Regions from separate parts of the Psychromonas aquatilis genome, predicted to be linked through region 1. Evidence: predicted binding sites of a transcription regulator. Region 1 holds the regulator's gene; the other holds the start of a gene.
What was found. Region 1 encodes ArgR, which controls arginine synthesis, uptake and breakdown. Its sites were predicted from a motif close to ANTGAATANNTATTCANT; they were not measured.

Region 2: the regulator ArgR is predicted to act here: its motif matches at 3,607-3,624, upstream of argE (acetylornithine deacetylase).

The regions. Positions count from the first base shown of each region.
Region 1 is NZ_JBAKAZ010000002.1:12,466-20,335, reverse strand. Features, by position in the region: gene cysG (siroheme synthase CysG) at 1-1,186, opposite strand, end outside; gene mdh (malate dehydrogenase) at 1,647-2,582, opposite strand; gene V6256_RS00590 (transporter substrate-binding domain-containing protein) at 2,747-3,505, opposite strand; gene argR (transcriptional regulator ArgR) at 3,761-4,213, shown strand; gene V6256_RS00580 (type IV pilin protein) at 4,470-4,871, shown strand; gene V6256_RS00575 (transglycosylase SLT domain-containing protein) at 4,932-6,845, opposite strand; gene V6256_RS00570 (ABC transporter ATP-binding protein) at 6,882-7,870, opposite strand, start outside.
Region 2 is NZ_JBAKAZ010000015.1:2,962-10,831, forward strand. Features, by position in the region: gene V6256_RS05740 (argininosuccinate synthase) at 1-628, opposite strand, end outside; gene V6256_RS05745 (ornithine carbamoyltransferase) at 655-1,563, opposite strand; gene argB (acetylglutamate kinase) at 1,578-2,363, opposite strand; gene argC (N-acetyl-gamma-glutamyl-phosphate reductase) at 2,376-3,386, opposite strand; gene argE (acetylornithine deacetylase) at 3,894-5,039, shown strand; gene ppc (phosphoenolpyruvate carboxylase) at 5,217-7,856, shown strand.

The DNA of each region.
Region 1 (7,870 bases):
TTAATAGGTTACTTTCAATCTCTTCAGCTCGTAATAACCCCATGTAAACAACCAAGGTTTGATGTGCCGTCGATAAAGCTTTCCAATCAAGATCTTTACCATCTGCTTTTCTATGACCTGTCACAAAGGTTACTGATTGAGCATAATCACGATGTGTTAAGGGAATACCAGCATAGGTACTGCAACCTGATGCAGAAGTAATCCCAGGGACAACTTGGAAAGCAACACCTGCTTCTACTAACTCTTCTAATTCCTCTCCACCGCGACCAAATATAAAGGAGTCTCCACCCTTAAGACGAACCACTTTTTTGCCCTGTTTAGCCAACTCAACTAACATTTCATTAGTTCTAGATTGTTGAACTTCATGCTTTCCTGCAGCCTTCCCTACAGAAATAAGGTCTGCATCTCGGCGCACCAACTCTAAAATTTCTTTTGATACTAGCCTATCATAAAGTACGACATCAGCTTGTTGCATTAATTGTAATGCTTTTAGTGTCAATAGAGAGGGATCACCAGGCCCAGCACCAACTAATGCAACATCGCCTTTAGCTACTTCTTCTGTTAGGTTTTCTTCCATTAATTGTTGCGCTTTTTCAGTTTGTCCTTTTTGCAATAAGCCGGCTAAATCACCATTACCAAATAATTTCTCCCAATATCGACGACGTAAAGACTCTTTGGAAATCACTTGTTTTACACGGTGTCTAAATTCACCCGAGATCTTTGCTAGGCGACCGATATGCATCGGTAATAATGCTTCTAAGCGTTCGCGAATAAGGCGTGCTAGTACAGGTGCACTACCGCCACTAGAAATAGCAACAACGATAGGTGAACGGTCGACAATGGAAGGCATAATGAAGCTACATAATTTAGGTTCATCGACTACATTCACTAAAATCTGTTTTTTCTCTGCTAATTTAGCAACATGCTCATTAATATGATCTTGATTAGTAGCTGCAATCACCAACCACTTACCGTCAATAAGCTGATCAGTGAACAATTCATTAATAATAGATATTTGATTATGCTGAGCTTTTTCTAATAACCAATCACAAATATCAGGTGCACAAACCGTAATAGTTGCATTTGCTTTTAATAATAATTTAACTTTTCTTGCGGCAATATCCCCACCACCAACAACTAGGCAGTGACGGTTTTCTAATTTAGTAAAAATAGGAAGATAATCCATATATATCTCGTGTAAGGGGTCCATTAGGACACTATAAAGAATATTTGACTTACTATAAATAATTTTAAGTTTATTATTTATGACGTTAAAGTCTATAAAAACGATCTGAAGATAAGCTTAACACTATTAATTTCAATGAATAATCAGTATATCATCAGATAAATTTACCTAGTAATACCAATTATATTAAATAAGTGATCTAAATTTTGCGCAGAAAAAATGACTTAGTTTAAGGCGTAATTTGAGTTAAATAGTTGTTCTATTTGCGAAAATTACAACGAAGAAATAAGTTATTTTAGCAAGTAAAATAGATCAGTTAATTAGTGTGATTGGTATAAGTTAAACTAAATACGCTAAAGTTGAATGTTTATATAATACTTAGTTATTTTATTCCATGTATTACAGACACAAAAAAGGCCAGTAAACTGGCCTTTAACATCAGATATATTTATCGTTAAGACTAGCTATTGATAAAATCAACACCTTCTTGAATATCTTTGTTTAATGTTTCTAACATGTCGTTTTTCGCTTTTTCTTCAAAAGCAGATAACTCACCGTATGGTAGGATTTCAGAAACACCGTTAACACCTAAACGTACAGGGTGTGCAAAGTATGCAGCATCGCCATCAGCAACGTCTACGTATGCGTAATCTACAACGTCTTCGCCTTGTAAACCTTTAACTAGAGATAAACAAAAACGAGCAGCAGCAGCACCCATTGATAATGTAGCAGAACCGCCACCCGCTTTAGCATTTACAACTTCAGTACCCGCATTTTGGATACGTGGAGTTAGTGCTGCAACTTCTTCTTCAGTGAAAGTAGCACCTTCAACTTGAGAAAGAAGAGGTAAAATAGTTGTACCTGAGTGGCCACCGATTACTGGCACTTTAACGTCGCTTACGTTTAAGCCTTTAAGCTCAGCAACAAATGCTTCACTACGGATAACATCAAGAGTCGTTACACCAAATACACGGTTTTTGTCGTAAGTTCCTGCTTTTTTGAATACTTCAGCAACAATCGGCACAGTACCATTTACAGGGTTAGTGATTACACCAACTAATGCTTTAGGACAGTTAGCAACAATACCTTCTGCTAACGTTTTGATGATACCAGCATTTACTGCGAATAAATCAGCACGGTCCATACCTGGTTTACGTGGCATGCCCGCAGGAATAATTACGATATCAGCGCCTGTTAATGCAGCATCTAATGCATCAGCACCAAAACCTGCAACTTTAACAGCCGTTGGGATGTGTGATAAATCAACTGCTACACCAGGAACAACTGGAGCAACGTCATACAATGCTAATTCAGAACCAGCCGGTAGTTGAGTTTTTAATAATAATGATAACGCTTGACCAATACCGCCTGCAGCACCAAGAACAGCAACTTTCATATTTTTCTCCAATGAAATAAATCTTAAGTATATATAATGAACATATCTATTCTAAAGTGAATAAATACGCATAGGTAAAACATGTTAAATAATTGTGACAGATGTAAAGAATAAGCTATATTTGTGCATAAATCTTATTCTTTTTTATATTATATAAATATAATTTAATGAAAATACTTCTTAAAAACTTCTTCATAGGTACCATTTTCGGTAATGAGCTTTAAACCTTGATTTAAACGCTCTCTTAAAATGTCATTGCCTTTGTCTACAGCAATGCCATAACCAGCTGAAAACTGCCCCATAAAAACATCTTCTCGACGAGAGATAACTAATTGAGAAGGTTCTTTTTGTTTATCTAAAAACGTCTTAATAACTGCGAAGTCAGCAAATACAGCGTCGATTTTTTGACGTTGTAAATCCTCTAAAGCCGCTTTAGAAGAGAAATAAGGAACGATATAGCTGTCTTGACTTTGTTGCGCTTTGACCAGGTAGTTTTGATGTGATGTATTGGCTTGAACACCAATAAACTTGCCTTTTAAGGAAAGTTGGCCATCAAACTTTTCTCTGCTGATAAACGCAGGCGCAATCTTGTAATAACTATCACTGAAATCAACTACTTTGGAACGTTGATCGGTTATGTCTAACGCAGCAATAACAGCATCATATCTTTTAAAAGGTAACATAATTAATAAGTCGTCGAAACGACGATGTTCAAATGTACATTGTAAATTAACCTGTTCACAAATAGCCTTGGCAATATCAATATCAAACCCCTGTAGTTTATTATCTTCAGTAATATACTCGAATGGGTAGTAATTAATATCAGTGGCAAACTTAACCTTCATTTCCTGTAAGGCCAGTACATTGAATGAACTAATGCATAACAAACAAATTACTATAAGTTGCCTAATAAATAAATGCATTATCAAATACCTTTAGTCTCGACGTTTTTTAGAGCAAACCTTAACAGAAGTAGTATTAATAAAATAGTCATAAGCAAAACAGCCTATTAAGCAAATAGTTGTTTACGGAATATCTGTACACTTTTCAATCAACAATGTTTTGTTTTTCAAAAAAATGAATAAATATGCAAAAAAAAGTAACATTTATGCTGTTAACTAGTATCTAATTTAGATTAAGATAGGAGCCTAATTATAAGGTATCAATAGGAATAAAAAATGCGTCAACCATCTGAATTAATGGATTTCTTCAAAGAGCTTCTTAAAGAGGAGCATTTAAGCTCTCAAAGTGAAATTGTAGATGCATTAAGTGAAGCTGGTTTTAAGCAGATTAACCAATCAAAAGTATCACGCATGCTAAGTAAAACAGGCGCGGTTAGAACTCGTAATGCAACGGGTGATATGGTTTATTGTCTACCAGTTGAGCTAGGCATTCCAACAACAACTAGCCCACTCAAAAACTTAGTCGTCGATATTGATAGAAATGATAGCCTAATCGTTATTCATACCAGCCCCGGTGCAGCCCAACTGATTGCTCGATTATTAGATTCAATGGGTAAAGCGGAAGGCATATTAGGCACCATTGCTGGAGATGATACCATTTACATCGCACCAACTAATACCCAAAAAATTGAACAAACATTAGCAGTAGTACACAAACTGTTTGATTAATCATTTCATTTTTAATGCGTTGATACAAAGAAATGTATTTAAATAGTTAGCGCTATATTTACCTCGCCTATTAGATTACCGCCTGATCACTGGGACACAGTTCAGGTGCGATAAACAATGAAATGCTGACCTTTCAAATAATCAATGAAATTAATCAATGGTATTTCCCTCTACAGGTAGCTGATTAAACATTCGCTATAATCACAAAATACTTCTACAGTTATAAGCAGATTACTTTGTAAAGTGGCAGGTTATTATGCTTAAAGCACATGCATTTTCTTTGATTGAATTATTGATCAGTTTGGTGATTGTCACTCTGCTTGCTAGTGTTGCTTATCCCTCATTTCAAGATGTCATCATTAAATCGAGAAGAAGTGATGCTCAAAGTGAATTAATCAAAGCACAAATAGCACAAAGTAATTACCGAATACTGCACTCAAGTTATACAGATGATGCAAATATAATTGGGCTACCTAGCAATGACCCATATTATATTTTCAATCTTGTTTCAGCTTCGGCTAACAACTATTTAATAAAAGCAACAGCAAAAGCCGAAAGCCTTCAATACAAGGATAAAAGTATTTGCCGTGTTCTTTTTGTTGATCAAAATAGTAATAAAACAAGTGATGGTATTACAGATAATACTATCTGCTGGTGAGATTAATCACCGATATCAATTCAATATCGGTGATTAAATTATACGAGGAAAAACTGTTTTTTAGTAGCTTGCAGTAAGCTCTTTATCTTTTAAAAACACCATAGGCTTGCCTAATACATGTTGATAAATAACATTATATGCTAAGACATTTTGTACATAAGCACGCGTCTCATAAAAAGGAATCGTATCTATCCAACTATCTACTGGAATGCCTTTTTGACCACTTTTCTTGCTCCATCTATCAACACGATGAGGGCCGGCATTATAAGCCGCAGTCGCAAGAACACGGTTACCATCGTAACGTGTTAACAGCTCATTAAAGTAGCCAGTTCCAAGCTGAACATTAATTTCACCTTGATCCAGTTGCTCTACATTATTATATTCCGTCAACCCAATTTTCTTCGCTGTTGCTGCAGCGGTCTTAGGCATAAGTTGCATATAACCACTTGCACCTACAGGTGATTTAGCATGCTCATCAAAACTACTTTCACGACGTGTAATCGCATAAACATAAGTTTCTTCTAAATCATATTTTTCTGCCGCCCCTACAAATAATTCTTTTTTGGCATTAGGGAAGCGAATCGCGAGTGCATTCCAGCTTTTAGAACTAATAGAAGCTAATACCGCTAGATAAGGCCAATCATGGTTGTAAGCATACAACCCGAGTTGTAATTGTTTCTCGACAGATTGGCTATTTAACAAACGATACCATTGGTATTTAGCATCCTTATAAGATTCATGGAATAACAGCTCTCTAATCACCGCTAGCTCATCATCTAATCCGCTAATTGTAGATTGCTCATCTTTAATGATTTCTTCGTTTAATGACACTTCAATACCTAATTTTTGAGAAGCAATAAAACCATGGAAGTTACGATTCTTTGCTACTTCTTGGTATAGCTTTTTAGCTGCATCATTTTTGCCAGCATTTTCTAGGACTTTGGCTTGCCAATATTTCCATTCAGATGAATTTTGCGCTTCAGTAGGTAGCTGGGTTAACCAAAAATCAATGTTTTTCCAATCATTTCTTTTTATCGCATAACGAATACGCTGCTCAATTAAAGAAACATTACCCAGAGGACCTAACTCTTTATCTAACCAGGTAAAGTATTGACGTTTGTTACGCTGCACAATAAGTGTTGCAAACTGTGTTTTAAGGCGTTTATTTTCATCAGCATTAAATGGCGTTTTCTTATCAAACTCAGCGTACATTTTCATTGCTAAATCAAAATCTATTTTTGATAGACGTTGTAATGTTGGTACTAAAAAGCTAAAGCTTTTCACATTACGCGAAGAGAATAATACTGTATCAGTGATTTGTTTCGGGTCTTTTTGTAATTCGTATAATAAGCTCGCCGTTGATGAATTTGCTTTATCCATTCTAGCAATTAAAAAGCGCATTAAACCTTGCTTATTCTTTTCATAAGCTAACTGGAAGCGTTGCCAAATATCATCTTGAGTTAATTTTTTATCCTTTTGATAAAAGACATAAACATCATCACAAGCATTCGGTAGTGATGTGCTTGATAACCAATATTTTTGAGCGTCAGGCCATGCTTTATCACTTTTACCTGTCGCAATCGATGCTTGTAAGTAATGACATTTCAAAACTGAATTATTTGGCATAGTTGGGTAAGCAGTTAAAAATTGTGTCCAATTTTTTTGGCTCGCTAAATAAAATAGATAAGAACGCTGTAAATTATCACTAACAACTTTAGTTTTGTGCGTATCAATAAAGTCTAAAACTTTCTGGTCGCCAACACTGCTTAAATTTGCTTTTAAATAGTTATATTCTGCAAGGTAAGTAAGTGGGTAATCTTTAATTTGTTCAATATTTACGTTGGCTTTCTGCCACTGTTTTTGTTCTTGCAATGCAATGGTATCGCTAAAAATAGTCCGCTGTGCATCTAAAGTTAATGCATTCGCGATATTTGCAATGGATAAGAAAAAACAGCTTAAAATTATTTTTTTCATGGAGCCTCAACGTAAGTAAAAAGTAACATCATCATTTCATAAAATAGATGACAATAGCAACTGTTGTGTATAAGAATTATTCGCTTTTGTAAATATATCAGATGTTGTGCCTTGTTCAATGATCTCACCTGATTTTAATACAAGAACACGATGGCTAATTGATTTAACCACAGAAAGGTCATGGCTAATAAATAGGTAACTTAATCCAAACGCTTTCTGTAATGATTTTAATAGCTCAATAATTTGCTTTTGGATACTTCTGTCTAAAGCAGAGGTCGGCTCATCTAACACTATTAGTTTAGGCTTAAGTATTAATGCTCTTGCAATAGCAATACGTTGCCTTTGCCCACCAGAAAATTGATGAGGGTATCGATTACAGACACTTTCATCTAAACCTACCGTCATTAATACACGCTTTACCTCTTGCTCAATCTGTTGTTCATTCAACTTTAATTGTTGATTAAAAACATGAATACCTTCAGCAACAATATCGTAGACAGACATTCTAGGGCTTAAGCTTGCATAAGGATCTTGAAATACAATCTGTAAATTTTGACGCATCAACTGTAAATCAGCTTTATGCTGATTATTTATTTCTTTACCGAGATAAACCACCTTTCCGCTGTGCTTAGTTAATTGCAATAACGCTTGAGCTAACGTGCTTTTCCCCGAGCCGCTTTCACCCACGATAGCCAGAGTCTCACCAGCATGGACTTTTAAAGAAACATTTTTAACAGCATCCAATGCTTGTGTTGTTTTCCCCCAGAAGCTTTTTTTCAAAGGAAAACTAACACTAATGTTATCGGCTTCCAAAATCACTTTATGCTCATCAAGAGGCTCCATTTCGCCTTTCGGTGTCGCATCTAACAGCTTTTTCGTATATTCCTCAGCAGGGTTGGCAAAAACCTGTGGAGTAGCGGCATACTCAATCTGTTGACCTTTACACATGACTAAAACATCATCAGCAAACTGCTGCACAATATTAAGGTCGTGCGTGATCATCAAGATCCCCATATTCAGGCGTT
Region 2 (7,870 bases), on a different contig from region 1:
CTGTTAATGTCCAAACACCTTTACTTGGCTCATTGTATGGGTCTTCTAATTCACCACCTTCATGAGAGATGTGCCATGCATTCGCATCACGGCTATAGATTTTAGTTGCTGAAGCCGTTGTTTCGATATTACGCTCTGCAAGGTAATCTAGTAAATCTTCACGAGAAACCATATCCCACTCACGCCATGGTGCAATTACTTGTAGCTCAGGCGCTAAAGCAGCAAAACAGCTTTCAAAACGGATTTGGTCATTACCTTTACCTGTACAACCGTGACAAACTGCATCAGCACCAACTTTTAATGCTACTTCAACTTGTGCTTTAGCAATGATTGGACGTGCCATTGATGTACCTAATAAATAAGTACCTTCGTAAACTGCACCAGATGCGATCGTTGGGTAAATATAGTCTTTAACAAACTCTTCTTTTAGATCAACGATATGACATTCAGATGCACCTGAAGCGATTGCTTTCTCATGCAAACCAACTAACTCTTCAGCACCTTGACCTACATCGGCACAAAACGCTACGATCTCACAATCATCATAAGTTTCTTTTAACCATGGAATAATCGCTGATGTGTCTAAGCCGCCTGAATAAGCGAGAACTACCTTTTTAACTTTGCTCATTAATTGTTTTCCTTTCTCAATTATTTCTATTTATTTATTAGGGTAAGCATTATAGCGTTTTGAATGTGCATTCTATTTTCTGCTTGATCAAAAATCAATGAAGCAGGACCATCCATCACATCAGATGTAATATCTAATCCACGATGTGCTGGTTGGCAATGTAAGATATGCTTAATACCTGTTTGATCAAGTAATTCTTGATTAATTTGATATGGCATAAACTTAGCTTTAATTTGCTCTAATGGTGTCTCATCGCCCATTGATAACCAAGTATCACCGTAGACAACATCATAACCTTTAATATCATCGATATTATTTGTAACAGTAATAGTCGCACCTGTTGTTTTAGCGATTTCTTCTGCTTTTTTCAAAATTTGAGCATCTGGGCTGTGACCTAAAGGACAAACAGCAGTTACCGTTGCACCTAAAATCGCACCAGCAATGAACAAAGAATGAGTAACATTATTACCATCTCCAATATACGCTAATTTTACTTTAGTTAAATCATCATAATTTTGAGAAATAGTTAAAAAGTCTGCCATCCCCTGACAAGGATGGTATAAATCACATAGAGAATTAATAACAGGCACTGTTGAGTGCTCTTCTAATTCAAGTATTGTTTTATGATCGAATACACGTGCAACAATACAGTCAGCCCAACGAGAAATATTAGCCGCAAAGTCTTTAACATCTTCACGATTACCCATTGCACCATTAGTTTGGTCTAAGTAAACAGCATGGCCACCTAATTTATTAACGCCAATATCAAACGTAACACGTGTACGTAATGATTGCTTTTCAAATAAAGTCACGACACTCTTACCTGCAAGTGATTGAGCATACTTGCTTGGATTTGCTTTTAAATCTTTACCCAGAGCAATCAGGTCTAGTGCCTGCTGCTGAGTCATTTCCATACCCGTTAATAAATTTTCCATCTTAACTCTCTACTTTATTTAATTACTTTTGTACCCACTGCTTTACCTGCAAGCAATGAGACTAAATTTTCTGGGTTTTTCCAACTTGCCAACATAACATAACCTAGTTCATCAGCAGCTTGTAATGCCGCTTTCACCTTCACAGCCATGCCATCTTTAATAACATCTTCAGTTATTAACTGCTCAGCAAGTTGAGTGTTTAATTCTGCAATCACTTGTTTATCAGCATTCCATACACCATCTACATCGGATAAGAAAACTAATTCGGCACCAATTAATTCACAAATAGCGATCGCTGCTTGATCTGCATTTACATTGTATAGTTTTGCATCTTCACCAATCGCAATTGATGAGATAACAGGTAAAAAGTCTCCTGCTAACAGACTATTAATTAATGTTGGGTTATTAGGGCTACAAATACCAACGGCGCCGAGATCTGGATCCATTTGCTTAACCGAACAGCTGAATCCGTCTGCTAATGATAAACCCACCGCTGATAATCCAGCTTGTAAGGCTTTTGCCATTAATAATTTATTTGATGTACCAGCTAATGCACCAGCAACATAAGGGATCTGATCAAATGGAGTGATACGTAAACCATTTTTCTTTTCGCTCTTAATATTCATTTTACTAAGAACATCTTCAACAATTACACCGCCGCCATGCACTATTAATAATGGACGCTTTTCTATCGCTAGATATTCAGTTAATGCAGAAAATAAATTCGTAAGTGCTTGTTCACTTTCTAATACTGCGCCACCAATTTTAATTAATAGTGGCTTTTTTTGTGTTTGAGTCATTGCTAACCTATCTTATAAAATAGAAGTAGTAATATCGAAACCAAAGCGTAAATTAATACACTGCATTGCTTGTGAAGAGGCACCTTTTAATAAATTATCAATCGCACTAAAGACCACTAAGTCCTGCCCTTCAACAGCCCAACCTAAATCACAGAATGGTGTCCCAACAACATTCTTAAGTGCCGGTAACGTGCCATCCATTAAACGTACAATCGGTTTATCTGCATAAGCGTCTTGATAAGCTTGATTGACCTGCTCAAGTGTAACACCTTCGTTTAGTACCACATTGATACTTGCCAATATACCACGCTTAAAGTTACCTAAATGTGGGGTAAAAACAACTTCAGTGCCTAGATGCTGATCAATTTCAGGTTTATGGCGGTGTGTAAAGACACCATAAGGCTGCAAGCTAACTTCACAAAAGCTACTAACGACACTGGCTTTTCGACCAGCGCCACTTACACCACTAGTGGCATTTATCGTTGGTTTTATTCCTTCTTTTATAAGACCAGCATTAAATAATGGCTTTAATGCTGTCAAAGAAGCAGTTGTATAACAACCAGGTACGGCAATAAGATCAGTTTCTTTTACTTGTTCTGCATTCCATTCAGCTAATCCATATACTGCTTTATCTAATAAATCTGGGTATTGGTGTGAGAAGCCATAGTATTTATCATAAAAGCCTGATGATTGAACACGGAAGGCACCCGACAAATCAAATACAACTGTATTTTCAGCTAAGAAAAGAGGTGCTAAATCATGGCTAACTTCATGCGCTGTAGCAAGAATAACAATATCAATCCCCTGACAAGCAGATTGAATACCACTTACGCCTAAAGGTTGTAATGGTAAGTCCACTAAACCACGTAAGCTGCCGTATAATTCAGAGATGTTTTTTCCTTTATCTAAACTACCTTCAGAAACATATAAACCAGATAGCTCAATACTTGGGTGACGCGTTAAAAATTGCGCTAATTCTGCTCCAGTGTAACCACTAGCACCCACTACAATTGCTTTTAACATAAAGAAAATTCCTGTTTCATTATTAACTTAATTCATCATAAATAAATTCAAACGGCGATAAAAATAAAAAGCATTCCTTGCCGAAAGCGATATTTTAAATCAAAGTGACTATTTATTCAATAAACATGAATAAATATACAAAAAATAGTAAGATGACGCTATCCGCGATAAAATAATCCATCAGCAACAATTGAGAATAGATTTATAAAACCCATAACATCATGAATTAAAAGCCATTTAATAAGTTGATATTAAATCATTTTTTTATTAAAAGCATACTCAAATAAGTTATAAAAAAAATAAATTTAGCCCATTTAAAATGGTTATTTCAATTGAATATGTAAAAAGTGCTTTAATTTGAACTTAAATAAGGCATAGAATGGTTTTACTGCTTAATCATCAAAATCATAGTTACTTTTAATTTTTCGGGTTAATTTTTAAAACCCAAAAAGTTACACAAGCAAAAATCTTAAATTCGATATTACCACCTGAATCTAAAGGAATAGTATGTCATTACCAGCATTTATGGACCTGTATAAAGGCCTTATAAAGTTACCCTCTATTAGCTCAAGTGATAGTTCATGGGATCAAAGTAATCAAGCAGTTATCAATCAACTTGCCGAATGGCTCTCTGATCTAGGATTTAGCACTGAAATAACGGAAGTTAAAGGTGCGCCTGGGAAGTTTAATTTATTAGCTTCAATGGGTGAAGGCGATGGTGGTTTATTGTTAGCTGGCCATAGCGATACCGTTCCCTATGATGAAAAAGGCTGGGAAACAGATCCTTTTAAAGTTGTTGAAAAAGACAACCGTTTGTATGGCTTAGGTACTATCGATATGAAAGGTTTTTTTGCTTTTGTTATTGAGGCGTTAAAAAGCATCGAACTTGATAAGTTATCCAAACCATTACGTATTCTTGCAACAGCAGATGAAGAGACTACAATGTCAGGTGCACAACAAATCGCCGAGCAAAAGCAGTTTAAGCCTGATTATGCGGTTATTGGCGAGCCGACTGGTTTAGTTCCTGTCGTTATGCACAAAGGCCATATGTCCGAAGGTATCCGTATCACAGGCAGAACAGGGCACAGTTCTGATCCGGATAAAGGAGTAAATGCTATTGATATCATGCATTTAGTCTTATCTGAATTAAAACTAGTACAACAAGCTTTCAAAGAAAAATATCACAACCCTCACTTTGAAGTGCCTTATCCAACATTAAACTTTGGTGCAATCTCGGGGGGTGATAGCCCTAACCGTATTTGTGGCTGTTGTGAATTACATATCGATATGCGCCCAATTCCAGGCGTCACCACCAGTGACTTATTTATTACTGTAAAACAAGCGCTAACTGAAATTGAAAAAAGATATCCCGATAGCATTGAGGTGTTTCATTTACACGAGCCGATTCCCTCGTATGAATGTCCTGTACACTCAGATTTAATTAATCAAGCTGAGATTTATACTGGCAATAAAGCAACCAGTGCAAATTATTGTACTGAAGCACCTTTTATCCAAGCACTAGGCTGCGACACGATCGTATTAGGGCCAGGACATATAGCCCAAGCACATCAACCTAATGAGTATTTAGACCTTTCATTTGTAAAGCCAACACAAGCATTGGTCAGTAAATTAATCGCTCATTATTGTGCTTAAATATTAACCTTATTCTTTGTGTAACTTTGTTACATAAGGAATAAAATTCCAAAACTAGAATTGAAATAGAATAACTAAACGCAAAGACAACTCCATTGACTGGGCCTTTCGTTATGGTATTTTATTTAATTCTACGACATCAAAAGTGTAATTTTATTACAAATATAAGGAAGTAAGATGACAGATCAATATGCAAACTTACGAAGCAATGTAAGTTTATTAGGGCAACTACTTGGTAATAGTATTAGCGACCATCTCGGTGAAGCCTTCCTTGAAAAAATAGAAACAATACGACAATTATCTAAATCCTCACGCTCAGGTAACAGCAAAGATGGCGAGACATTAATAGAAGTACTCGCTAATTTAACGGATGATGAATTACTACCAGTGGCACGTGCCTTTACTCATTTTTTAAACCTTGCCAATATCGCAGAACAATTTCATGGTATCTCTCGCCATTGCGATGGTGATGTATGCACGCCAGAACCACTACAGCAACTAATCACTAAAATTAAAAATAGCGATATCACAGAAGATAAAATTGCTGAAGCGGTAAGTGGCTTACACATGGATATGGTATTAACTGCGCACCCAACTGAAGTCACACGTCGTACACTTATCAATAAATATACTGCAATCAATAAATGTTTAACTTATTTAGAGTTAACTGAGATTTCAGATAAAGAACGTGATCTACTTTTAGTCCGTCTTGAACAATTGATTACACAAGGCTGGCATACAAATGACATCCGTAAAAATCGACCTACACCTGTTGATGAAGCAAAATGGGGCTTTGCAGTAATAGAAAACAGCCTATGGGAAGCAGTACCGCTTTACGTACGAGAGCTAGATAAAACATTACAAGATGGTTTAGATATTTCACTACCACTTGATGCTTCTCCAATTAAATTTACGTCTTGGATGGGTGGAGACCGTGACGGTAACCCATTTGTAACATCAGAAGTAACAAAAGAAGTATTAATTACAAGCCGCTGGGTAGCGGTTAGCTTATACCTTGAAGATATCAAACAGTTAACAACTGAATTATCAATGGATAATTGTGATGATACATTACGTGCCATTGTAGGTGATGCAGACGAACCTTACCGTGTTGTACTTCGTAAATTGCGTACTGAACTTAAAGAAACCCTAACGGCTTTAAGTGCAACATTACAAGGTCACGATAGTACTGCAAAAGATATCATTACAACCACTAAACAGCTTAAAGAGCCCCTAGAGTTATGCTACCACTCGCTAATGAAGATGGGCATGAAGTCAATCGCTAACGGTTTATTATTAGATATTATCCGTCGTGTAAACTGTTTCGGTATTAATCTTGTAAAACTAGACATTCGCCAAGATGGTGAACGTCATGGTGATACATTATCTGAACTAACTCGTTACTTAGGCATTGGCGATTACAATGCGTGGAGCGAAGCGGATAAACAAGCTTTCTTATTACAAGAACTAAATAGTAAGCGCCCTCTTATTCCAACACTTTGGAAACCTTCCGCTGACGTACAAGAAGTATTAGATACTTGTAAAGTCGTTGCGCAAACGGATCCAGAAGCATTAGGTATTTACATTATCTCAATGGCACGTGAAGCGTCTGACGTATTAGCCGTTCAATTGTTATTAAAAGAGATGGGTTGTCCGTTCCGTATTCCTGTTGCTCCGTTATTTGAAACATTAGATGACTTGAATAATGCAGCTGATGTAATGCAACGCCTATACGCTGTTGATTGGTACCGAGGATATATCGGTGGTGAGCAACACGTAATGATTGGTTACTCAGATTCAGCTAAAGATGCAGGTGTAATGGCTGCGAACTGGGCACAATACACAGCGCAAGAAGCATTAATCAAAATTAGTGAAGATAATGACATTCAACTTGTACTGTTCCATGGACGAGGCGGCACAATCGGCCGTGGTGGAGCTCCAGCACAACAAGCTTTATTATCACAACCTCCTGGTTCATTAAAAGGTGGATTACGTGTAACAGAACAAGGCGAAATGATCCGCTTTAAATTTGGTCTACCAAAAATTGCAGCCCAGAGCTTAAACATTTATACAGCAGCAATATTAGAAGCTAACTTGCTTCCGCCACCAGCACCAAAACAAGAATGGCGTGATTTAATGCAACAATTTGCAGAACAATCATGTGAAGAATATCGTTACTTTGTACGCGACGAGCCAGACTTTGTACCATACTTCCGCAGTGTTACACCTGAGTTAGAACTAGGCAAATTAGCATTAGGTAGTCGTCCAGCTAAACGTAAACCAAATGGCGGCGTTGAAAGCTTACGTGCAATCCCATGGATCTTTGCTTGGAGTCAAAACCGTTTAATGCTACCAGCTTGGCTTGGCGCAGGCTCTGCACTTAAAACGTTATTAGATGAAGGTAAAAAAGAGCTACTACGTGAAATGTACGTTAACTGGCCTTTCTTCCATACTCGTTTAGAAATGTTTGAAATGGTATTCATGAAAGCGGATGAAGAGCTAACTAAGTTCTACGAAGAGCGCTTAGTACCAAAAGCACTATGGCCATTAGGTGAACGCTTACGTGAAAACCTAAAATTAACACGTGAAACGGTATTAGAAACAATTCCTGATCATAAGTTAATGCAAGAGCAACCTTGGATCAAAGAGTCTATTCAGTTACGTAATCCTTATGTAGATCCACTGAATATGTTACAAGCTGAGTTATTATCTCGCTCTCGCTCATGTGAAGAGAATGAAACAATTAACCCAGATATAGACCAAGCATTAATGGTAACGATCGCAGGTATTGCAGCAGGTCTTCGTAATACAGGTTAATCTGCCATAAGCTT